Regions from separate parts of the Arthrobacter sp. SLBN-100 genome, predicted to be linked through region 4. Evidence: predicted binding sites of a transcription regulator. Region 4 holds the regulator's gene; each other region holds the start of a gene.
The links. Region 4 encodes HrcA, which represses chaperone genes, less so after heat shock. Its sites were predicted from a motif close to TTNGCACTCGNNNNNNNCGAGTGCNAA; they were not measured.
Positions count from the first base shown of each region.

Region 1: the regulator HrcA is predicted to act here: its motif matches at 4,156-4,182, upstream of groES (co-chaperone GroES).
Region 2: the regulator HrcA is predicted to act here: its motif matches at 2,359-2,385, upstream of FBY31_RS06975 (FmdB family zinc ribbon protein).
Region 3: the regulator HrcA is predicted to act here: its motif matches at 2,778-2,804, upstream of groL (chaperonin GroEL).

Region 1 is NZ_VFMY01000001.1:1,538,712-1,544,643, reverse strand. Features, by position in the region: gene FBY31_RS07130 (glycoside hydrolase family 3 N-terminal domain-containing protein) at 1-663, shown strand, start outside; gene FBY31_RS07125 (shikimate 5-dehydrogenase) at 752-1,570, shown strand; gene FBY31_RS07120 (class I SAM-dependent methyltransferase) at 1,597-2,826, opposite strand; gene FBY31_RS07115 (hypothetical protein) at 2,883-3,260, shown strand; gene FBY31_RS07110 (DMT family transporter) at 3,185-4,114, opposite strand; gene groES (co-chaperone GroES) at 4,339-4,635, shown strand; gene groL (chaperonin GroEL) at 4,713-5,932, shown strand, end outside.
Region 2 is NZ_VFMY01000001.1:1,503,532-1,509,463, forward strand. Features, by position in the region: gene FBY31_RS06960 (GNAT family N-acetyltransferase) at 71-691, opposite strand; gene galU (UTP--glucose-1-phosphate uridylyltransferase GalU) at 696-1,601, opposite strand; gene FBY31_RS06970 (5-formyltetrahydrofolate cyclo-ligase) at 1,707-2,324, shown strand; gene FBY31_RS06975 (FmdB family zinc ribbon protein) at 2,448-2,726, shown strand; gene cpaB (Flp pilus assembly protein CpaB) at 2,827-3,552, shown strand; gene FBY31_RS06985 (DUF4011 domain-containing protein) at 3,618-5,932, opposite strand, start outside.
Region 3 is NZ_VFMY01000001.1:3,862,931-3,868,862, reverse strand. Features, by position in the region: gene FBY31_RS17855 (ABC transporter substrate-binding protein) at 1-889, shown strand, start outside; gene groL (chaperonin GroEL) at 974-2,602, opposite strand; gene FBY31_RS17845 (ABC transporter substrate-binding protein) at 2,926-4,206, opposite strand; gene FBY31_RS17840 (cold-shock protein) at 4,203-4,409, opposite strand; gene FBY31_RS17835 (LytR C-terminal domain-containing protein) at 4,614-5,270, opposite strand; gene FBY31_RS17830 (DUF3263 domain-containing protein) at 5,322-5,651, opposite strand; gene FBY31_RS17825 (uracil-DNA glycosylase) at 5,778-5,932, shown strand, end outside.
Region 4 is NZ_VFMY01000001.1:756,362-762,293, reverse strand. Features, by position in the region: gene hemW (radical SAM family heme chaperone HemW) at 1-176, shown strand, start outside; gene FBY31_RS03550 (DUF4870 domain-containing protein) at 426-845, opposite strand; gene FBY31_RS03545 (DUF3097 domain-containing protein) at 963-1,817, opposite strand; gene hrcA (heat-inducible transcriptional repressor HrcA) at 1,994-3,007, shown strand; gene dnaJ (molecular chaperone DnaJ) at 3,090-4,217, shown strand; gene FBY31_RS03530 (16S rRNA (uracil(1498)-N(3))-methyltransferase) at 4,220-5,002, shown strand; gene FBY31_RS03525 (GerMN domain-containing protein) at 5,013-5,932, opposite strand, start outside.

The DNA.
Region 1 (5,932 bases), 780 kb from region 4:
GACGCCCTGAACATGGGAGCCGTGAACAAGCAGTACCCGGCAGGGTCCGCCGCCGTGAAGGCGCTGGCCGCGGGCGCCGACCTCCTGCTCATGCCCGCGGATGTCCAGCAGGCCCACGCTGCCATCGTTGGTGCCGTAGCCTCCGGTGCCCTCCCCGCCGCCCGGCTCGATGAAGCCGCCCTGCGGGTGGCAACCATGATGACCTGGCAGGGCCGGGCAGCAGCCGGGACCGGTGCGCCGCCAGGCACAGCGGCCGGGAGCGGGGCTGCGCTCTCCGCCAGGGTCTCGGCCGCGGCGGTAACTGTTCTATCCGGCCCCTGCAGCGGCCCACTCACGCCCGGCAGCGTGCAGGTGGCCGGAGGCAGCCCGGCGGACAGGGAACGGTTCGCCGCTGCTGCCGCCCGTGCCGGGCTCGCCGTCGGTTCCGGACCCGTGGTCAGCCTCTTGGGTTACGGCGGCCGCGCCGCCGCAGGGGACATCGCCGTCGCCCTCGACGCGCCATGGCCCCTGCACGATGCTGCCGCGCCCGTCAAGGTAGCCCTGTACGGCCGCACCCAGGCCGCTTTCGACGCCCTCGCTGCCGTCCTCGCCGGGCACGCGACGGCCCCCGGGAAGCTGCCTGCCGCCGTCGGAAGCTTCCCGGCCGGCACGGGGTGCCCCTAGCCCAACTGACTCCCACTTAACGTTGTCATTCGCGGACTTCAGTGCGTTGTCTGTCAGTCAGTCGGGCGGGAACGCGTTTAATGGTCAAGTGCCCATTCTGAATAAAGACATGACCCTCTGCATCTCGCTCTCGGCCCGGCCCAGCAACAACGGGACCCGGTTCCACAACCACCTGTACGAGCAGCTTGACCTGAACTGGATCTACAAGGCGTTCGCCCCCACCAACCTTGCGCAGGCCATCGCCGGGGTCCGCGGGCTGGGCATCCGCGGATGCGCCATCTCCATGCCGTACAAGGAGGACGTGATCGCCCTCGTGGACGAGATGGACCCCTCGGCCAAGGCCATCGACTCCGTCAACACCATCGTGAACACGGACGGGCATCTCAAGGCCTACAACACCGACTACACCGCAATCGAACAGCTCCTCGCGTCCAACAACGTCCCCACGAGCTATTCCGTGCTGGTCCAGGGGTCCGGCGGCATGGCCAAGGCAACGGTGGCCGCGCTCCGGGACGCCGGGTTCGCCGACGTCACGGTCCTCGCGCGGAACGAAACCGCCGGCCAGGCACTCGCCGAACAGTACGGGTTCCAGTGGCGTCCGGAATTCAACGGCGGAACGGCGGATCTGATTATCAATGTGACACCTATCGGTATGGCCGGCGGAACCGAATCGGACACCCTGGCCTTCCCGCAGGAGACCGTCGACGCAGCCAGGGTGGTCTTCGACGTGGTGGCCCTGCCCGCCGAGACGCCGCTGATCAAGGCAGCACGTGCCGCCGGAAAGCCTGTGATCACCGGAGCGGAAGTGGCCACCATCCAGGCGCTGGAGCAGTTTGTGCTCTACACCGGCGTACGGCCCACCCCTGAACAGGTGCGCGTGGCCGAGGAGTTCATGCGCGCCCAGTAGCGGCAGGTCCCGAGTGCTGCAGTGCCTTAGACCGGCTCCACCACGATGGCCACCCGGTCCTCCCCGATGCGGGTCAGGACCAGGGTGGCCGTTTTGCTGCCGGCCCTTTTCGCAGCTGCCTTTCCGGCGGGGAGCAGCTGCTTGCGCAGTTCCTCGGGCGTGACGGCGGTGCCGCGCTTCTTGATGTCCAGCACGCCGATGCCCTCCGCCTTCACCCAGGCCTTGAGCGCCTTGACGTTGTACGGCATCACTTCCAGGACTTTGTAGGCCCGCGCGAAGGGCGTGTCCACGAGTTGCGGGGCGCAGATGTAGGCAATGTGTTCGTCCACCAGGTGCCCGCCCAGCTGGTGCGCGACGTCGGCCACCAGCCCCGCGCGGATCACTGCACCGTCGGGCTCGTACAGGTAGCCCTCCACCGGACCCAGCGGGGCGGCAGGACCGGCGCCGAAGTCTTCGCCGCTGGTCAGTTCGGCTGCACCGCCGGCTCCCAGGACCAGGGCGGCCCTGCGGATTCCGGGCCTGCGCACGGCGTTGAACCACAGCGCAACTTCGGTCACGTCCCCGGCCACGGAAACCCATTGGGCTTCACAGCCGGCCGGTACGGAATCATGGGGCATGCCCGGCCCCATCTTGACCCCGACGGCGCGGCCGGACGCCGCGAGGGACTCAACAAAGGACAGCGGCGGTGAAAAGGCCTCGGGATCCCAGATGCGTTTGGTGCCGGACGTGGAGGTGACCCGGCGGGCAGGATCCAGCCAGACGCCGTCGATCCCCTCCAGCGGAACTGAGGTGGCGTCCGCATGGACCACCGTGGCGTTGGAGAACGGGATGAGGTTCACCGTGGCGCAGGCCGCCGTCGTCTCATCCATTTCCACGGCGGTGACGTTGATGTCCAGCGACGCCAGCGCCAGCGAGTCGGCGGCCAGGCCGCACCCCAGGTCCGCCACGTGGCGGATTCCTGCTTGGGCGAACCGCTGGGCGTGGCGGGCGGCAACGGTGAACCGGGTTGCCTGTTCCAGTCCGGCCTGGGTGAACAGCATGCTCCGGGCGAACTCGCCGAACTTCGCTTCGGCCTTGGTGCGGAGCCTGGACTGGGTCAGGACGGCGGAGACCAGTTCGGGGGAGTGCCCGGCCTTGCGCAGCGCCGAGTTGAGCTCAAAGGAGGTGTCCTCCCGGTACGGGCCCAGCGACGCCAGCAGGTCCCAGCCTTCGGGAGTGAGCAGTGGCGCGATCTGGTCCTGGGAAGCGTGAGGCATGCGTTCCAGCCTAGTGGAGGAGGTCCCGGGGGGGGGATGCGGATAGTGTTGAAACCATGGAAGAGAGCGCAGGCCCCCGGAAGTACGAAGAACCAGCCAAGGACAGGGGCCCGGCCAGGTTCGCCCGGACTGCACTGATTGCCGGCGCCCTGGTGGCGGTGGTATGCATCGGGCTCCTGGTGGTGATCTTCTTCCTGGATACGTTCAACGCCACCGTCTACTCCGTGGGCGGCAACGACATCTCAGGCGATACCCAGGAAGCGCAGGACATCCGCGGGCTGTACGACGGTGCCCGCGCCGGAAGCATTGCGGTGCTGGTGGCCGCACTGCTGGCCTCGGCAGCGGCAGGGGTGGTCCTTTACCGGGTGCGGAATTCCGCGGCGGGCGGGGGCGACGGCGGGGAGGACGTCGGCTTCGACGACCTCGGACGCTGAGGGCCGCCGGCACTGGTCAGCAGGACTCCCGAAATCACCAGGACGCCGCCTAAGACCTGCGGAAGGGTGATGGGCTGGCCCAGGGCGAGAGTGATGATCGCGGTGAACACGGCAATGAGGTTCAGGTAGTTGCCCGCATTGGCCGCAGTGGTGCGCTTCAGGGCAAGGTTCCAGAGCAGATAGGAACCCAGCGACGGAAACAGGGCAATAAAGGCAAGGGACCAGCCCTCCGACGCCGTGCGGGGCAGGCCGGCCCCGGTAATGAGGGCCAGCGGGCTGAGGACGACGGCGGCCAGCGCCACCTGGACCGCGGTGGACGTGATCGCGGGTACATCAACCGTGCGCCCGATGATGGTGTAGAGGCCCCATACGGTGATGGCCGCGAGGATCAGCAGCTCGCCCCTGTTGATGGAGAAGGTCAGCAGCCGGTGGATGTCGCCGCCTGTGAGGACCAGCAGGACGCCAACCAGGCCCAGTCCGATTCCCGCCCAGCCCAGCGGGCGCGGCCTGTCGTGCAGCAGGACCACGGCCAGCACCACAATCAGTGCAGGGTTGGCTGCCGTCACCAGCGAGGCGTTGAGGGCTGAGGTGTGGCCCAGTGCGCTGTACAGCAACAGTGTGTAGGCGCTCATGCCCAAGGAACTCAGGAGCAGCAGGACCGGCCAGCGGCGCAGGACGCTCCGCCAGTCCGGGCGCTCCACGGTGTGGGCGAGCACCAGCAGCGGCACCGCTGCCAGGGTCCACCGCCAGTAGGTCAGCTGCAGCGGCTGCATGGTTTCCATGGCGGCATGGCCGACGACGAAGTTTCCGGCCCAGAAGAGGGTGGCAAGGATGAGGTAGGCAGCGGCTCGCACCGGTCAAATGTACACATGGACGGTTCGCAGATGACGAAACGCTGGCACTCGCCTTGACCGAGTGCTAACCCTTACATAGAGTCTTCATTAGCACTCTCCCTAGGAGGGTGCTAACACATGAAGAGCTGCCAGCCAGGCTGCTGCCGGCACCGCGACGACGGTTTGCCAGCCACGGCGGGAAGCTTTCCAGTCCACGAATTTGCTGACGAAAAGGAGAGGTCCGAGTGTCGGTCTCTATTAAGCCTCTTGAGGATCGTATTGTTGTCCGCCCGCTCGAAGCCGAGCAGACCACGGCTTCCGGCCTGGTCATCCCGGACTCCGCGCAGGAGAAGCCCCAGGAAGGCGAAGTTGTTGCAGTAGGCCCCGGCCGCTTTGACGACAACGGCAACCGCGTCCCGCTCGACGTTGCCGAGGGCGACGTTGTTATCTACTCCAAGTACGGCGGAACCGAAGTCAAGCACAGCGGCACCGAATACCTCGTGCTGTCCGCCCGCGACGTCCTGGCGATCGTCGTAAAGTAACTCTTCGGATCCCCGTGCCGCTGGTCATGCCTTCTGCTGGTCAGCTGCGCGGGGTTCTGTCTTGAAAGGACTGAACCATGGCAAAGCAGCTTGCGTTTAACGACGCTGCCCGCCGGTCTCTTGAAGCCGGCATCGATAAGCTCGCCAACACCGTCAAGGTGACGCTGGGCCCGCGCGGCCGCAACGTCGTCCTGGACAAGAAGTGGGGTGCGCCCACCATCACGAACGACGGCGTCACCATCGCCCGCGAGGTTGAACTGGACGACCCGTACGAGAACCTTGGCGCCCAGTTGGCCAAGGAAGTTGCCACCAAGACCAACGATGTTGCCGGCGACGGCACCACCACCGCAACGGTCCTGGCCCAGGCCCTGGTCAAGGAAGGCCTGCGCAACGTAGCGGCAGGCGCCGCTCCCGGCGAGATCAAGCGCGGCATCGAGGTTTCCGTTGAAGCCGTCGCCGCCCGCCTGCTGGAGAACGCTCGTCCCGTCGAAGGACAGGTGGCCGCCGTTGCAGCCATCTCCGCCCAGAGCGAAGAGGTGGGCGAGCTCCTGGCTGAGGCCTTCGGCAAGGTCGGCAAGGATGGTGTGATCACCATCGAGGAATCCTCCACCACCCAGACCGAACTGGTCCTCACCGAGGGCATGCAGTTCGACAAGGGCTACCTGTCCCCGTACTTCATCACGGATGCGGACCGCCAGGAAGCCGTCCTCGAAGACGCCCTCATCCTGATCAACCAGGGCAAGATCTCCTCGCTGCAGGAGTTCCTGCCGCTGCTGGAGAAGGCCCTTCAGGCCGGCAAGCCGCTGTTCATCATTGCTGAAGACGTTGACGGCGAGGCACTGTCCACGCTGATCGTCAACCGCATCCGCGGCACCCTGAATGTCGTTGCCGTCAAGGCTCCGGGCTTCGGCGACCGCCGCAAGGCCATGCTGCAGGACATCGCCACCCTCACCGGTGCACAGGTTGTGTCCCCGGAGCTGGGCCTGAGCCTGGACACCGTTGGCCTCGAGGTGCTGGGTACCGCCCGCCGCATCACGGTTACCAAGGACAACACCACCATCGTTGACGGCGCCGGTTCGTCTGAGGACGTGGCAGCCCGCGTGGCGCAGCTGCGCGCAGAGCTGACCCGCACCGACTCCGACTGGGACAAGGAAAAGCTCCAGGAGCGCCTGGCCAAGCTGGCCGGTGGCATCGGCGTCATCAAGGTCGGTGCAGCCACCGAGGTTGAGCTGAAGGAAAAGAAGCACCGCATCGAGGACGCCGTGTCCTCCACCCGCGCTGCCCTCGAAGAAGGCAT
Region 2 (5,932 bases), 750 kb from region 4:
TATGAGCAACACGACGGCTGCAGCCGCATTAGCCACGGTGTGTCGTGGCGCGCCTGGCAAATCATTGGATTTATGACGTCCGGGAAGCCAGCCATCGGTTCAGCAACCCCTCCGGAACCTCCTCGGAGGTCAGTGCAAACGAGCGGTGGTCAGCCCATCCGCCGTTGATATGCAGGTAGCGTGGCCGGTATCCCTCATCCCGGAATCCCAGCTTCTCCACCACCCGAAGGCTGGGCCCGTTCTCAGGGCGGATGTTGATTTCCATCCGGTGCAGGCCCAAGGTCCTGAAGCAGTGGTCCGTCACCAGCGCCACGGCCGTGGGGGCTATCCCCTGCCCCGCCCGCGCCTGGTCAACCCAGTATCCCAGCGTCGCCATCATGGCCGAACCCCAGACGATCGACGAAACGGTCAGCTGGCCCACGATCACGGAATTCCGAACTTCCGGCACACGTTTGGTAATCACAAATGGAAGTGCGGTGGCCTGGGCGGCCTGGGCGTTCAGGGAACGGACCATTTGGCGGTAATCGGGCAGCCCGCCGGCCGGATCCGGGTTCGAGGCTTCCCATGGCGCCAGCCATTCGCCGTTGCGGGCCCGCACTTCCGTCCACTCTTTTTTGTCCCGGTACCGGATGGGCCTCAGGACCAGGTCGCCGCATTCCAAGGTGACGGGCCAGATAGGGCCGGGGCGCACGGGACTACTTGGACAGGCCGGCGGTGAAGCCCGGCAGCCACTCCCGGAGGCCGGGACCAAGATCGTCGCTGTCAATCGCGAGCTGGACACAGGCCTTCAGGTAGCTCAGTTTGTCCCCGGTGTCGTAGCGGCGTCCCCGGAAGACCACACCGTAAACGCCCTTCCCCTCGCCCTCTCCGGACGCGAGTTCCTGCAGGGCATCGGTGAGCTGGATTTCGCCGCCGCGGCCGGGACCAGTACGTTCCAGGACATCGAAAACGGCGGGATGGAGAACATACCGGCCAATGATTGCCAGGTTGGACGGCGCTTCCCCAGGGGCCGGCTTTTCGACCAGCCTGTTGATGCGGACATAGCCCTCACCGTCGATCTCCTCGATGTCGGCGGAGCCATAGGCGCTGATCTGCGACGGCTCCACCTCAATGAGGGCAACGACCGAGCCGCCCGTTTTGGCCTGCACGTCGATCATCGTGCTGAGCAGCTCGTCCCGGGCATCAATGAGGTCGTCTCCCAGGAGGACGGCGAAGGCTTCGTTGCCGACGTGCTGCTTGGCGCGGAGCACCGCATGGCCCAGGCCGTTCGGGTCACCCTGGCGGACGTAGTGGATGTCGCCAAGGTTGCTGGCCGCCTGGACGGACGCCAGTTTTTCGGCATCCCCTTTGCCCTCGAGGGTGGACTCCAGCGACGGAACGCGGTCGAAGTGGTCTTCCAGGGCCCGCTTGTTCCGCCCGGTGATCATCAGGACGTCGTTGAGGCCCACATGGACGGCTTCCTCGACCACATACTGGATGGCGGGCTTGTCCACCACTGGAAGCATTTCCTTGGGCATGGCCTTGGTGGCAGGCAGGAACCTGGTGCCGAGTCCGGCTGCTGGTATCACGGCTTTGCGAACTCTCGGGTTACTGGTAGTCACCCGACTAATCTAACGTCAGCGTCAAGCAATCAGTAATTATTGAAGGGCTGCCGGACCCGCGGCAGCAGCAAAGCCGCCCGATTGGCGAGTGATGGAGGAATAGACGTGCTGGAGGACGCCAAGGCTGTCAAGAACAGAATCCGTATGGAACACCGCCAACGCCGGGCAGCGATGACTCCGCAGCAGCTTGAGGTGGCAGGCGCTGCCCTGGCACGTCACGGCGCAGCCTGGGCGGAGTCCCTGGCTGGTGGCGCTCCGGCCACAGCCTGCGTCTACTTCGGGGTGGGCATGGAACCTCCGACGCTTCCGCTCATCAGCAGGCTCCATCACAACGGCCACAGCGTCCTGCTCCCCGTCTGCGAGCCGGGGCGGGAACTGGCCTGGGTCTTCTGGGACCCTGACGCGGGCTTCGAGCAGAGCCGGTTCGCTCCGATCCTCGAGCCCAGGGGTGAGCGGCACGGGCCGGACGTGGCAGCAACCGCTGCCGCCCTCTTTATCCCCGCGACGGCAGTGGATGTGACAGGCAACAGGATCGGGCAGGGCGGGGGTTACTACGACAAGTTCCTGGGCCATCTGGCCACGGCCGGGAAGAATATCCCGCTGGCCGCCGTTATCTACGACGAGGAACTGCTCCCCGCGGGGCAGATTCCTGAGGAGGAGTTCGACCGTCCCGTTCCGGCCATCCTGGCGCCGTCAGGATTCCGGGCTCTTGCGGGCGGCTGAGTCCTCCTCTGATGATCCTGCGGGGATGATAGAATTAGCACTCAGGCCCTGCGACTGCTAACGGACGGACCCTCCGGCCGGGCAGCACGGGACCTCTCGTTTTGCCCAAGAGGAGGAGCACCAGTGCCAACGTATGCGTACGCCTGCAAAGATTGCGGCCATGCCTTCGACATCGTCCAGTCGTTTTCGGACAGCTCTTTGACCTCGTGCCCTGAGTGCCAGGGGACACTGCGCAAGAAATTCAACAGCGTGGGTGTCGTCTTCAAGGGATCCGGCTTCTACCGCACGGATTCCCGGGACTCCAAGGGGAGCACCGTCTCGGCAACCACCCCCGCCGCGTCCTCAACGCCGACTCCGGCTGCGGCACCTGCCGCTTCCGCTCCGGCTGCCGCAGCCAGCTAGGAACAGCTCAGCAGGACCGCCCGACGCCGGCCGTCCGGTTTGTCCACATAGGGCGCCTTGCGCCTGTTGCCGGCATTCCCGCCGGCCGTAGCGTTGCCGCATGCCTGCAAACCTGCTCCGTCCCGGCGGGGGCTCTTCCCGCTACCCGCGCGGTGCCCGGCGCCCGCGTGGTTTCGGCCGCCGCCCCGCCGGGCCCCGTCTTGCCGGCTGGCTGAGCCGGAACCGCCGGCTGGCCGTTGCCCTGCTGCTGTGCCTGGCGGCCGCGATCACCGTCCATCAGCTCACCCCCGCCCCCGCCTACACTGTCACCGCGATTGCTGCCGCGAAGGACCTCCCGGCCGGCTCGGCAATGGGGCCGGCTGACCTGGCGCGCGTGCAGGTTCCGCCGGACATGATGGCTGCGGGTTTCCTGGATCAGGAAAGTCAAGTGGCCGGGAAACAGTTGGCGGCTCCGCTGCGCAAGGGCCAGCTTCTCACGGACGCCCAGCTGCTCGGTCCCGGGCTGCTGGCCGGCACACCTCCGGGTTCAGCAGCGGTGCCCCTCCGCATGGCGGACCCGTCATCCATCCAGCTCGTCTCGCCCGGGCAGCTTGTCAACGTGGTGCTGACGGCCGCCAACGGCTTCGACCAGCAGGCGCCGTCAGAAGTCCTGGCAACAGGCGTACCCGTACTCTGGACCTCCGGCAAGGGCGGCCAGAGCGGGCAGTGGCTGGGTACTGCCGAAACGGATGGACTCATCGTGGTAGCGGCAAGTGCGGAGCAGGCGGCGCGGCTGGCCGGCGCCTCAACGCAGGGAAAACTCTTCTTTGTCCTGGTGGGCCCATAAGTCGAGGTGCTGCAGCAGTGGTGCATACACCATGCTGCGGCGGATGCCGGGCCGCGGCCCGGCTCTCAGCCCCAGTGCGGCGGCTTCTGTTCCTTCAACCAGGCATCGTGGTCGTCTTCCACGTCGCCCCAGCGCCGGGGGTCATCTTCGGCAGCCCTGGTGGGCAGAACGCCGGCAGTGTCGGCCTGGGCCTGGTCCTGGTTCTGGTCCTGGCCGTCCTCCGGCGCAGGGCGGGCCGGGACGGACGGTCCCTGCCCGGAGTCATTGTTTTTGTCTTCGGTGGCCACGGGGACCGCCTCCTTGCTTTCCTGATGCTTTACCTGCAGGTGGCCCTGTTCCCCGCCGGGCACGTACTGGTCCGGGCCGTTATTACGCCGGGACCGCAGCTCTCGGGCGTCGATGCCGTTGAGAGCCTGATCCACGTCGTCGTCCAGGAACCCGGGTGAGGTGGCCGCCCGGCCCGGCAGCACAACCCGCTCAAGGCCCAGGTATCCGGCGATCCGGTCGGCGCAAGCGGACGGATCAGTGAATACCTCAATGGTCCACAACGGCATGTACCGCCAGCCCAGCCGCTCCAGCAGCTGCGGGCGGAGCCGGCTCCGTTCACGCACGCTCATGGTCCGGTATTGTTCGGTGCCGTCGGACTCGATGGCCACCGGCCACGGCAGGTCTGCGTCCTCCTGGCCCACGGTGCCCAGCGGATCGGCAGCGGCCACAACGTCGATGGCACCATCGTACTGGTGCCATACCCGGGCGCCGCGTGCCCGCAGCCTGTCCCCAAGGTCAGCCACCAAAGGGTCGGCGCCCAGGGCCTGCTCGCTGGCGGCAGCGCGCGACGCGGGAGTTCCGAGGTCCGTGTTGCCGGAGATCTCGCGGTCCAGCAGCGAGTACAGGTCCACCGCGCCGTGCGCCAGCCGGGTGTGGTCCAGGTCCTCGGGCCGGAAGCAGGTGAGCACGTGCATGGACCGGCGTGCCCGGGTCATGGCTAACGCAAACTTCTCCCTGCCTCCCTCTGCCGAGAGCGGACCGAAGTTGTGCAGCGCACGCCCGTGGGGGGTGCGGCCGAAGCCCGGAGAGAAGATGACGTGGTCGCGCACCAGGCCCTGGGCGCGTTCCAGGTCAACCACCCGGAAGGACTCCGGACCGGCGCCGAAGAATCCTGCCAGGCCCGGGTGGTTGGGCAGCTGCAGCCGGATTGATTCTCCGATCCGGGCAGCATGGCGGAGGCTGGCGGTGACCACCGCCAGGGACGTGCGGGGACGGGTCCGTGCGTGTTCGAAGACCAGCTGCACCACGCGGTTAACCTCTGCCACCACCGACTCCACGCCTTCGTGGTCCGCACTGGGAAGTCCGGTGCCGTCCGGCAGGTACTCCACCAGGAGCGCCCGGTCCAGGCCAGTAGCGGACTGGCCCTCGGGCAGCCGGCGGAGGCCGCCGTCGTAGAAGTTTTTGCTGAGCTGCAGGACCAGGTCCTCGTCCACGGCACGGTAGACGAAGTTGAGCCGCCACACGGGAAGCACAGCGGACAATGCCTTGAAAGCACTTTCCACCCGCTGGTGGGCCGTCTCCCCTGCCGCCAGCCGCTCCACCCCCACGGTGAAGGTCCGCGGGCTGGCGATCATGGCGTCACCAAATGCGATTACCTGGCGGGCGCGGGCGATGGACGGAAGCACGGCCTGGAGCGAGGTGGCCTCGGAATCCAGGATCACCACGGCGTCGAAGTGCTGTTCCGCGGGCAGGAGGCCGGTCATCAGGTAGGGGCTGACGGACCAGACGGGTACCAGGGTGCCGATCAGGTCGGGTGCCTGCGCAGTGAGCGCCGGGAGCGACACCCTGCCGTCCTTGAGCAGGCTCCGCAGCAGGTCGGCCTGCCGGGGGTGGGCGGCGATGGCGGCCCGCCACCGTTCGGCCAGGTCCCAGCGAAGGCGTGCCGCGCCGCTGGCGATATGGGCGTTATCCGCAAGCCGGTATTCGGCCTCAAGCTGCCGCAGGGCGTCACCGTCAGACATGGCCAGGTAGTCGTCGCCGCTGATCATGGCTTCGAGGGCCGACTGCCACCATGCCAGTTCAAGTTCTGCCGCCACCGAATGGGCCGGCACCTCGCGCTCCGCCAGGTCGGCCAGGAGCTCGCCCAGCCCGTGCTCGCGCATGTTCTCGATCAGGAGGGTGCGCTCAGGCAGGGTCTTGAGGGTATCGGTGTCCGCCACCAGCCGTTCGAGCCGCTCCATGAGCTCCTCGTACCGGACGCCAGACAGTTCGCCACCGGCCCCGGTGTGCCGGAGCGCTTCACCCAGCTGGGCCAGCTCATGGTCCAGGGCACGGTACATGGCACTGATTTCGGCGAGCCCGGACGGAACCGCGGGGTGGCGCTGGGTGGTGG
Region 3 (5,932 bases), 3.1 Mb from region 4:
CCAGTACGGAATCAGCACAGGCCAGAATGCCTATGTCATCATGGCCAATACCAAAGTCTTCGAGGCAGCGGGCGTGCCCCTCCCGGATGACACCAAGTGGACCTGGGATGACTTCATGGCCACGGCTGCCAAGATCAGCGCCGCAGGTGATGGCAAGGACTACGGTGCGGCGTACGGCACCAACGAAGCCGACCTGATCATCTGGCTGCGGCAGCACGGTGAGAACCTTTATTCAGAGGACGGCAAGCTGGACTTTGAAACGCCAACGGCTGCCTCCTTCTGGGAGCGCCTGAAGGAACAGCGTGATTCGAAGGCCAGTCCGCCGGCCACCGTCGCCACCGAGGACGCCGGTGCGGGGCTGGAAGAGAGCCTCTTCGGCACCAACAGGGTTGGCATGGCCTGGTGGTGGACCAACCAGCTCGGATCGCTCGAGGCTACTACCGGCAGCAGCATTAAGATGCTCCGGGCACCCAGCGTTGACGGTTCTGCTGCTGCCAACGGCATGTACTACAAGCCCAGCATGTTCTGGTCCGCTTCCTCGCGGTCAAAGCACCCCGAGGCTGCCTCGACGTTTATCAACTTTTTGGCCAACAGCCCCGAAGCCGGAGCCATCCTGAAGACGGACCGCGGCGTCCCTACCAATGCGGAGATCGTCGAAAGCATCAAGCCCACCCTCAAGCCGGCGGACACAACAGTGGTCAGCTTCCTGAAGGATCTCGGCCCCGATATCAAGGATGCTCCGCCGGTTCCCCCGGTAGGGGCCGGCAGCGTGCAGAATGTGGTCAAGCGGTACACCGATGAGGTCCTGTACGACCGACTGACACCGCAGGCAGCTGCTGACGCCTTCAAAAAGGAAGTTGAAGGAATGCTGGCCAGCGCCAGGAAGTAAGCAGCTTCGAAACGCAGAAAAGCGGCCCCCTCGTAAGAGGGGGCCGCTTTTCTGGATTCGCGGGACAGGCCCGGCAGGGAGGGCTTAGAAGCCGCCCATGCCGCCCATGTCGTCGCCGCCGCCAACCGGGGCAGGGTTCTTCTCGGGCTTGTCAGCCACGACTGCCTCGGTGGTGAGGAACAGACCGGCAATGGAGGCCGCGTTCTGCAGGGCAGAGCGGGTCACCTTGACGGGGTCGTTCACACCGGCAGCCAGCAGGTCGACGTATTCGCCGGTTGCGGCGTTCAGGCCGTGGCCTGCGGGCAGGCCGCGGACCTTGTCAACCACAACGCCCGGCTCCAGGCCGGCGTTGAAGGCGATCTGCTTCAGCGGGGCGTCGATGGCAACGCGGACGATGTTGGCACCGGTTGCTTCGTCGCCGGAGAGCTGCAGGTTGGCGAAGGCCTTGGCACCGGCCTGGATGAGGGCCACGCCGCCACCGGCGACGATGCCTTCTTCAACAGCAGCCTTGGCGTTGCGCACTGCGTCTTCGATGCGGTGCTTGCGCTCCTTGAGCTCAACCTCGGTTGCGGCACCGGCCTTGATGACTGCAACGCCGCCGGCCAGCTTGGCCAGGCGCTCCTGCAGCTTCTCGCGGTCGTAGTCCGAATCGGAGTTCTCGATCTCGGCGCGGATCTGTGCCACACGGCCGGCGATCTGGTCGGCGTCGCCTGCACCTTCGACGATGGTGGTCTCGTCCTTGGTGACAACAACCTTGCGTGCCTTGCCCAGGAGCTCCAGGCCGGCGTTTTCCAGCTTGAGGCCAACTTCCTCGGAGATGACCTGGCCGCCGGTGAGGACGGCGATGTCGGCGAGCTGTGCCTTGCGGCGGTCACCGAAGCCCGGGGCCTTGACGGCCACGGACTTGAAGGTGCCGCGGATCTTGTTGACGATCAGGGTGGCCAGGGCCTCGCCCTCGATGTCCTCGGCGATGATCAGCAGCGGCTTGTTGGACTGCATGACCTTCTCGAGGACAGCAACCAGTTCCTTGACGTTGGAGATCTTGGAGTTGACGATCAGGATGTACGGATCCTCGAGGACCGTTTCCTGGCGCTCGGCGTCGGTGACGAAGTAGGCGGAGATGTAGCCCTTGTCGAAGCGCATGCCTTCGGTGAGCTCAAGCTCCAGGCCGAAGGTGTTGGACTCCTCGACCGTGATGACGCCTTCCTTGCCGACCTTGTCCAGGGCTTCGGCAATGAGGGCACCAATTTCGTTGTCACCGGCGGAGATGGATGCCGTAGCGGCGATCTCTTCCTTGGTTTCGATTTCCTTGGCGGAGTTCAGCAGCTCGGCGGTGACGGCTTCAACAGCCTTCTCGATGCCGCGCTTGAGGGACAGCGGGTCGGCGCCGGCAGCAACGTTGCGCAGGCCTTCCTTCACCAGTGCCTGTGCCAGCACGGTTGCCGTAGTGGTACCGTCGCCAGCGACGTCGTCCGTCTTCTTGGCAACTTCCTTGACCAGCTCGGCGCCGATCTTCTCGTAAGGATCGTCCAGCTCGATCTCCTTGGCGATGGAAACACCATCGTTGGTGATCGTGGGGGCGCCCCACTTCTTTTCGAGGACGACGTTGCGTCCACGCGGGCCGAGGGTGACCTTAACGGCGTCGGCGAGGATGTTCAGGCCCCGCTCAAGGCCGCGGCGTGCCTCTTCATCAAATGCAATGATCTTGGCCATAACGGCAGTAGTCCTTTCGGGACAGTCGTTAAGAATGAACCTTCGCTGCAGTGCCCGCGACGGACGATCCTTCGCCGTTGGCCTCTGTATGCCTCCGGGTGCGGATCTCACTCCAGTTAGGTGTTTCTTCGCTCCTCGACCGGTGCAGCGCGCCGCGGGCCGGAACCAGCTTTGCTTAGCAGTCGGTACGTCAGAGTGCTAACTCAATAATTAGCACTCCACAGGTTAGAGTGCAAGCGAAAGAAGCCGGACGGTCACCTGTTTAGCCGAGGGCGAAGCCACCCACCGGCGCGGCCGACCAGCGGGAAACCAGCCCCGCCGCGTCAGCCTGCAGCGCGGCCGGCAGTCTCCCGGCCGCTGGGCGCAGGGTTGTTGTCAGCCCCATAGGTGTAGACGGTGAAGGTGGCGGTGGTGATGTCCCCGTTGGCGTCGAAGGCAACCGGGCCTGATTCGCCGTCGTAATTAATATCGGGGCGACTCATCAGCCCTGCCCGGCAGTCCTTGTAGGTGAGGCAGGGTTCAGCTGGCGGTGTCCCGGCGGATCCTTCCACCGTTCCCCCGGATACAGCGATCAGGTTGGCGGCGATGGACCGGCCCGCGTCATCCTGGGCGCGGGCTGCAGCCAAGGCAGCAACGGTCATGGCGTCATAGGCCTCGGCGGCGAACGATACGTCCTTCAGGCCCGGATCCACCGTGAGCAGCCTGGCTTGGAAGTCAGCATCGGGAAGCTGCCCGGCAACCAGCGTGCGGGCGCCGGCGAGGGACCTGGCTGGCAGGCGGGCGCCGTAGCGGGCGAAGGCGCCGTCGCTGAGGATGATACGTTTTCCGTCCACCCCGGCATTGCCCAGTTCGGCCAGGGCGCCCTGCACACCATCCCGGGCGATGACAATAACGGCGTCCCAGTTTGCCTTGTCGACGGCAGCAGCGGCGCTGCCCGCCTCGCCTGGTGTGAAGCCGGCGGTGACGGCCACTTCCATGCCGCCCTGCCCGGCAGAGGTGGCGACGGCGGCTGACACGGCCGCTCCGTACGAGCCTTCCTGGTACATCACCGCCACTGTGGTGGCGCCGGCGTCCTTGGCAAGCTTCACGAGGACGGGGCCCTGCGCGACGTCGGCGGCCGCGGTCCGGAAGTAATAGCCGCCGCTGTTGGCGGTGCTGAGCCCGGCGGCTGTGTTGGCGGGGGAGATCAGCGGAGTCCGCGCGCGGGAGAGGATGTCGATGGCAGCGGCGGCGTGGCTGGAATCGGTGGGGCCGATAACAACGTCAGCCTTAGCGGCGACGAGTGCCTGGGCCTGCCCGGCGGAATCCTGTCCGGATTCGGCGGGAAGGAGCTCCACCGGCTTGCCTTTATGGCCGCCGGAGGCGTTGATCTCCTGCACGGCGAGCTTGGCAGCGGCCAGTTGCGGTGCGTTCAGGAAGGCGTTGTCGCCGGTGCTGTCCAGGATCAGCCCCACCCTCAGGATGCCGTCTCCGGACGCCTCCACCGGTTCCACCCGCGCATTGCCGGCGGCACCGGCACAGGCTGTCAAAGCCAGGGTAGAGCAGGCAGCAGCTGCCAGGACCGTCCGGCGGATGTCCGCGGGACGCAGGAAAGCGTTGTTCACTCGGCCGGCCGTACGCTTTCGGCCTGCGGGCCCTTCTCGCCTTCGCCAACTTCGAGCTCCACGCGCTGGCCTTCATCGAGGGCCCGGTAGCCCTCGCCTTGGATTGCGGACCAGTGGACAAAGATGTCATCACCCGTGCCGTCGACGGTGATGAAGCCGTAGCCCTTTTCCGCGTTGAACCATTTGACGGTTCCCAGTGCCATGTCCGACCACTCTTTCCCTTGTGTCCGGGCGCCCACGCCGCTGTCTGCCGGCTGGCCCGACCGAACCTGAAAATCACTCTAGCCAACTGCGTGCCGGCGGGGCGGGATGGCTCCGGGACAGCCAGCAATAGTTATTCAGGCGTAACAGCCGGTACGGCATGCAGGGACAGCGCCGTGCTGTTTGCCCGGAAAGGGGATTGCTGTTTACCGGTACCCGGGGCCGAGCACCACAACCAGGGGCACCTGGAATTCGCTGCTGTCCACCAGCGTGGGGATGCCGAGGAGCTCCGCCAGGGCCTGGGCGCTGGCGAGCTGGCCTGCTCCCGAGTAGAAGATGATGGAAGTTTTCTGCGGCGAGCCGGCCCAGTTACCCACCTGCCCCAGCGTCCAGCCGTCAGCCTGGACCGTGCCGCCAACCCGGCTCGCCAGTCCTGCAGTCCCCGCGGCGTTATAAATGGCGACGCCCTGCGCCTTGTCGATCACTGCCGGGGCGCTGGATGATGCGCTAGGCTCCGGTTCGGCTTCGGCACTTGCTTCGGCTTCGGCGCTTGCTTCGGGTTCAGCCGAAGCGGAGGGCTTTGCCTCGGTGGAGGGAGACGCATCCGGAGTCGCCGGGGGCGTGGAACCGCTGCCGGCCAGTGGCGCTGCCTCCTGGCTGACGGACGCCTGGTCGCCGGCGCTGTTGAGACCGAGCTTGGGAAGGATCAGGAACGACACCAGTCCGATGGCCAGTGCAGCCACGCCCACCGCAAGGATCGGCCAAAGCCGTACCCGGGCAGGGGTGGAAGCCGTGCGGTGGACACCTTGTCGCGAAGCAGTCTCCGGGACCTTGTCGAATTCATCGCGGGCGTATCTGGTCATGGTGGATGACATCCTTGTTGGTTTGCTGCTGGAGGGCACAGCGGGAGCGTCTTAGGCGTCGGATCCCAGGCGCCGTGCGGTACGGGCACGGTGACGCGACGTACGTAGTCTACGCAATCGCTTCACCAGCATGGGATCGTGGGCCAGTGCATCCTCGGTATCGATAAGGGCATTGAGCAGCTGGTAATAGTGCGTCGCAGACAGGTCAAAGAGCTCCCGGATCGCCTGTTCCTTGGCGCCGGCATACTTCCACCACTGCCGCTCCAAGGCAAGCATCTGCTGGTCCCGCTCACTCAGCGCCGAGTCACGGAGGGCGAAATCGGCGAGGAGCGGATGCCGTGGTTCCTGCTCCGGCAGGTGCTCCCGGGCTGGTTCCGCCACTGCACACTCCTTTTGCTGGTTGCGAAAAATGTCTGACCCCCATGTTACGGGCGAATAACACCAATGTCATTTGGACCGGGAAGGGCTGCGGCCCCTTACCAAGGGCGCCCCTGCAAGAATGGGACGGTGTTTGAATCAGATGCCTTGTTCGAACTGGCGCAGGAACCGGCAGACGCAGGGGGTTTCGCGGAGCTCGCCCGGCTTCCCCTGGACGAGCTTATGGCCCCCGATTGGGCAGAAGCGCTGGCGGGCGTGGAGGCGGAGCTTCGCCACGTGCTCAC
Region 4 (5,932 bases):
GGCTGCAGTCCGGGCTCGCAGTGTCCACGCTCGGTGCAGACGGCAGGCACGAGGTGGCCGGCCTGATCGCGGACGGCCTGGTGGAGCCCGCGGCAGCATTCCGGGGGCGGCTTGTCCTCACCCTCAAAGGCAGGCTGCTGGCTGATGCCGTGGTGCGCCGGGTCCTTCCGGCCTGACCGTCCAACCCCTATTGCCGTGAAACCAGGGGACCCGGCGCGGGAGGGTGACGTGCGGCGTCCAGGCGGCGGGCCTGGCGTTGGCGCACACCCCTGTGCGGCACTCATGCAGGCCTGCATGAAGTTCCAGCAGGGCCGCGAGGCGAGACTTGGCAGCCCGGCGCCGGCAAGCCTGGCCCAATCTGTTCGAGTCAGGCAATGCAGGGATTCGTCGAAGATTAACTCGATGCTGCGCATGCCGCCTTTGTGCTACTTGATCCAGCGGAGGTTGTACTGGTACCGGTGCGGCTGGCCACGGTTCACATGGATGCCGGCGGCCACGGAGAAGCAGGTCAGCGCAATCCAGATCAGTGTGGCGATCACGGCGAAGATGTTGCCCACCACAGGCACAAACACCAGGATGTTGGCCACCACGGCGGCGATGGTAGGAGGCAGGCTGAAGTTCAGCGCCTCCTTGGACTCCTGGGCGGTGAAGGGGCCCCGGTCGCGGAAGATCAGGTAGATCAGGAGTGCAGGAACGCAGCCCAGGATCCCGCCGAAGTGCGAGAGCGTGGCCCACTGCCTGTCTTCGCTGGCCGTCAGGGGCAGCGCATTCGCCGGGACGCCATGGTACTCCGAACGGCCCTGGCCGCCCTGGCTGTCCCTGTGATCACGTGCGTTTTCTGCCACAGTCTGTTCCTTCGAAAGTGCAATGGTGCTGACTAAGAATGCCGGTTTCTGCTGCGGCGCTGCCATCTGCAGATACCGCAGTACCAAGAATACTTGGTGCGGGCGTCCGTGGCCGCCCTAGGGGACGGTGAGGAAATCGATCACTTCCTCCACCCTGCCCAGGAGCGACGCCTCCAGGTCCGCGTAAGTGCGCACGGCGCCCAGCAGTTTCTGCCAGCCCAGCCCGATGTCTTCCTTCGTGGCGTGCGGCCAGCCGAACGCTTTGAGGATGCCGGTCTTCCAGTCCTGCCCGCGGGGCACTTCAGGCCACTTCCCGATGCCCAGGACGGCCGGACGGATCGCCTGCCAGACGTCAACATAGGGGTGGCCGACAATGAGGACGTTGCCGGCAGCGCCGGGGGAGGCCATCACGGCGTCGGCAATGCGCGACTCCTTGGAGTCGGGCACCAGATGGTCCACCAGCACTCCGAGGCGCCGCCCGGGACCGGGCTTGAAATCGGCAACGGCCGCCGCGAGGTCATCAATGCCGTGCAGGGGTTCGACGACGATGCCCTCCACCCGGAGGTCGTCACCCCACACCTTCTCCACCAGTTCGGCGTCGTGCTTTCCCTCCACCCAGATGCGGCTCGCCTTGGCCACCTGTGCCCGTTGCCCAGCCACCCGGACCGAACCTGAGGCTGTCCTCCCGGCGGCCGGGCCACTGCCCCGGGCCTGCTTGGGAGCGGGCGGCATAAGCCGGATTGCCTGGCCTTCCAGGAGGAAACCAAAGCCCAGCCGGAAGGACCGGGACTTGCCCCTGCGGTCCTCCAGCGCCACCACATGCATGCCGCCCGATTTTTCCACCCGGGTCACTGCGCCCACCCAGCCGGACTGGACCTCCTCCAGCACCATTCCCCGCTCCACCGGCACTTCAGGCAGTTGCGTCCGGGCGGGCGCGGTCAGGTCCTGGGCTCCCCAGTTCTGGTATTGCATCCGAATAACTCCGCTTCGTGCTGGATCCTGGCCCGGAATTTCGCCCGGAGCGGTACCAATGCTAACAACGGGGCGAGTCATAATAGACTGTTAGCACTTAGGCATGTCGAGTGCTAACCCCTGTGAGGTACGGTGCGGGCGGAACGGCTGCCCTGATCCCTGGATGGAGGTGGAGAGTGAGCGAGCCGCGGAAGCTGGAAGTACTGCGGGCCATCGTGGAGGACTACGTCCACTCCCGCGAGCCCGTCGGGTCCAAGGCCCTGGTGGAACGGCACCATCTTGGTGTCTCCAGCGCCACCATTCGCAACGACATGGCCGCGCTCGAGGACGAAGGGCTGATCACGGCTCCCCACACCAGCGCAGGCCGTATTCCCACGGACAAGGGCTACCGGCTCTTCGTGGACCAGATTTCCGCGGTGAAGCCGCTGTCCCAGGCCGAACGGCGGGCCATCCAGTCCCTGCTGGAAGGCGCCGACGATCTCGACGACGTCCTGGACCGCACGGTCAGGCTGCTGTCCCAACTGACAAACCAGGTGGCAGTCGTCCAGTACCCGCACGTCAACCGCGCAGTGGTCCGGCACATCGAATTTGTCCTCCTTGCACCACGGAAGGTGCTGGTGGTGCTGATCGCCAACAGCGGCAAGGTGGAGCAGCGGGTCATTGACGTGGGGCAGGACCTGGGCGACGACGTCCTCGCCACGCTGCGCGCCCGTTTCCTGGGATCCCTCGGCGGAACGGCACTGGCCCAGCTGGCGCAGTCGCTGCCGGCCGTGGTATCCGGCGTCGCTCCCGCACAGCGGCAGGCGGCACAGGCGTTGGCGCATGGATTGGAAGCCCTGGCCCACAGCAGCCGGGAGGACCGCATGGTAATGGCCGGGACAGCAAACCTTGCCCGGTCCAATGTCGATTTTCCGCTCAGCATCGGCCCTGTGCTGGAAGCGCTCGAGGAACAGGTGGTGATGCTGCGGCTCCTGAGCGAGATGGCACAGGACCACCGCGGGGTGGCCGTCAGCATCGGCCGCGAGAACCCCTACGACGGACTGGCGGAGGCCTCGGTAGTCGCCACGGGGTATGGGCCGGACAGCGCCGCGAAGATCGGCGTGCTGGGACCCACAAGGATGGACTATCCCACCACAATGGCAGCGGTCAGGGCCGTTGCCCGGTACCTGTCACGCATTTTGGGACCCTGACCGCACGGTCCAGGCGCCCCGGTACGAACAGTAGTGCCGGCAGCACAACTGCAGGCAGAACAACAAGGAAGAGATACGAACTTTGAGCAGCCACTACGAAGTCCTTGGAGTCTCACCGGACGCTACCGGAGAAGAGATTAAGAAGGCCTACCGCAAGCTGGCCCGCACCCTTCACCCGGACGTTAATCCCGGTGAGGACGTTGCAGACCGGTTCAAGGCCGTGACCCACGCCTACGAAGTTCTCTCTGATCCCCAGAAGCGCCGGGTGTATGACACCACCGGCAACGAGAACGGCACGGACAACGGCTTCGGCGGCGGGGCCTACGCGGGCCAGGGCTTCGCGTTCCAGGACATCTTCGATACGTTCTTCGGTGCCGGCGGTTCCTCCGGCCCCGCATCGCGTGTCCGCCGCGGCCAGGACGCACTCATCAGCGTCCGGATCGAACTACGCGACGCCGTGTTCGGCGTCAACAAGAAGCTTGAAGTGGATACGGCAGTGGTCTGCCCCACCTGCGAAGGCTCGTGCTGCCGGCCCGGCACGCATCCGGAGCGGTGCGACATCTGCGGCGGCAGCGGCCAGGTCCAGCGCGCGGTCCGGTCCATCCTGGGCCAGGTCATGACGGCCGCCCCGTGCGGCACCTGCGAAGGTTTCGGCACCGTCATCAAGGACCCCTGCAACGAGTGCAGCGGACAGGGCCGCATCCGCAGCCGGCGTTCGCTCACCATTAAGGTTCCCGCAGGCGTCGCCACCGGCACCCGCATCCAGCTCTCCGGCCAGGGCGAGGCCGGTCCTGCCGGCGGCCCCGCCGGTGACTTGTACGTTGAAATCCGCGTCAACAACGACGCCACCTATGTCCGGGAAGGCGACGACCTGCACGCCACCCTGAATATTCCCATGACGGCAGCTGCACTGGGAACCGACGTCACGCTGGAAACCTTTGACGGGCCCCAGGACATCGATGTGAAGGCAGGAACCCAGTCCGGCGAAATCATCACCTTGCGCGGGCTGGGGGTGACCCACCTGCGCGGTTACGGCCGCGGCGACCTGAAGGTCCATCTGCAGGTGGAGACTCCGGCGAAGCTGGACCCGGCGCAGGAGGACCTCCTCCGTCAGCTCGCCAAGCTGCGCGGCGAGCAGATCACGGAGGGCAAGCTTGCTGCCAGCGGCGGCATGTTCGCCAAGCTCCGGGACCGGTTCGGTAACCTGTAGCGGTGAGCAACCCCGTCTTTTTCACGGCGTCCGGGTCCTTGGACCAGATGGCTCCCGAAGGGCGTTTTCTCCTCGAGGGACCTGAGGCCCGGCACGCGGTGACCGTCAAGAGGCTGGCTCCGGGAGAGCCCGTGGATATCGTTGACGGCGCCGGCACCCGGATGAGCGGAAAAGTTCTCGCCGCCTCCTCCGCCGGGCTCGAGGTCGAATGCACGTCCCTTGTGGTTGAGGCCCGGCCAGGCGTCAGGCTGGTGCTGGTCCAGGCCCTGGCCAAGGGAGACCGGGATGAGCTGGCCATCGAAACCGCTACCGAACTGGGGATCGACGCCGTCATCCCGTGGCAGTCCGAACGGTCCATCGTGCGCTGGAAGGGGGACCGGGCGGCCAAGGCCCACGCAAAGTGGCAGTCCGTTGTTACCGCGGCGGCGAAGCAGGCCCGGCGCGCCTGGATCCCGGAGGTGCGTCCCGCCGTCGATACTGCCGGTCTAGCCGCCGCTGTGGAGGCGGCCGACCTGGCGGTCATTCTGCACGAGGACGCCGTGCGTCCCCTGCGGGTGGTGCTGGAAGCGTGGTTCTCAACTGATGCTGTGGAAGGGCCGCGGGAAGTGCTCCTGATCGTCGGCCCCGAAGGAGGCATCAGCCAGCGCGAGGTGACAAGGTTGTGCGGCCAAGGAGCCGTGACTGCCCTGCTGGGACACCATGTCCTGCGCTCATCCACGGCGGGCCCCGCCGCCGTCGTCCTCGCCAGCGACATGCTGGGGCGCTGGGCGGAGCCGGCAGTCTGAACAGCCGCGGCTAGCGTACTTTGAATCCCCGGGTGTCTTCGCTGCCGCCCTGCTGGCCATCGGAGTCGGGGGTTTGCACCACGCGGAGTTCGTAGTCCCCGGCGGGCAGGGTCAGGGCAAGCGTAAACACTCCGGCCTGCGCAGGGCCAGCTGCAGCGGTTGTTTCGCCGGTCAGGAACGGGGTCTTGTTTCCGTTCTCCTCGGAGCGCAGGATCTGCCAGCGGAGCTTGCTGCCGGGGGCCGTGCTCCGCCCGGTGATCTTGACGCTGCCATCAGCCACCTCAACGTCTTCCTGGGGGTCGATGATCCACACCGGAGCCACGAGCCCTGCCGTGCGGGCCATCAGGGAACCCAGCTGCACGTGGTTGAACGCCACGTAGTCGGTGTGACCGTCCACCAGTATGCGTACGCGGATCTGCTGCCCGGAGTCGATGAGCCCGGAGCTGGCCGCCGCCGCGGTGGCCGTATACACCAGCTGCTGGATGGCCCTGGCCGCCATGTCGGCGTCCAGGTTGCTGTTGAAGGCATCCTCCGACACATCAACGGTGATGACGTCCTTGCCGGAAATCGACGTTGCCAGCTGCTTTGGGTTCTGCCACGGGGTGAAGAAGTCCGGGTCCAGGGGCTTTTCGGACATCATGGCGCGCAGGGCCCGCGTCACGGGATTTTCCTGCTCCGGAACATCCCTGAACTCGCGGTAGAGGAAGACATTGCCGTTGCTGCGGCCGATCCAGTAGACCGGTGCTTTGTTGGAGGACTGCGTGGTCTCCAGCGGCGCGCTGGTGGACGGTGCACCGGAAACGCCGCCCGTGGCGGCGGGACTTGAGGCAAGTGCGCCGGTGGGAACCGGGCCCGGTTCGGCAATGCAGCCGGTCAGGACAGGTACCGCGACCAGGAGCCCGGCAAGAACCATTGAACGGGCGACATTCA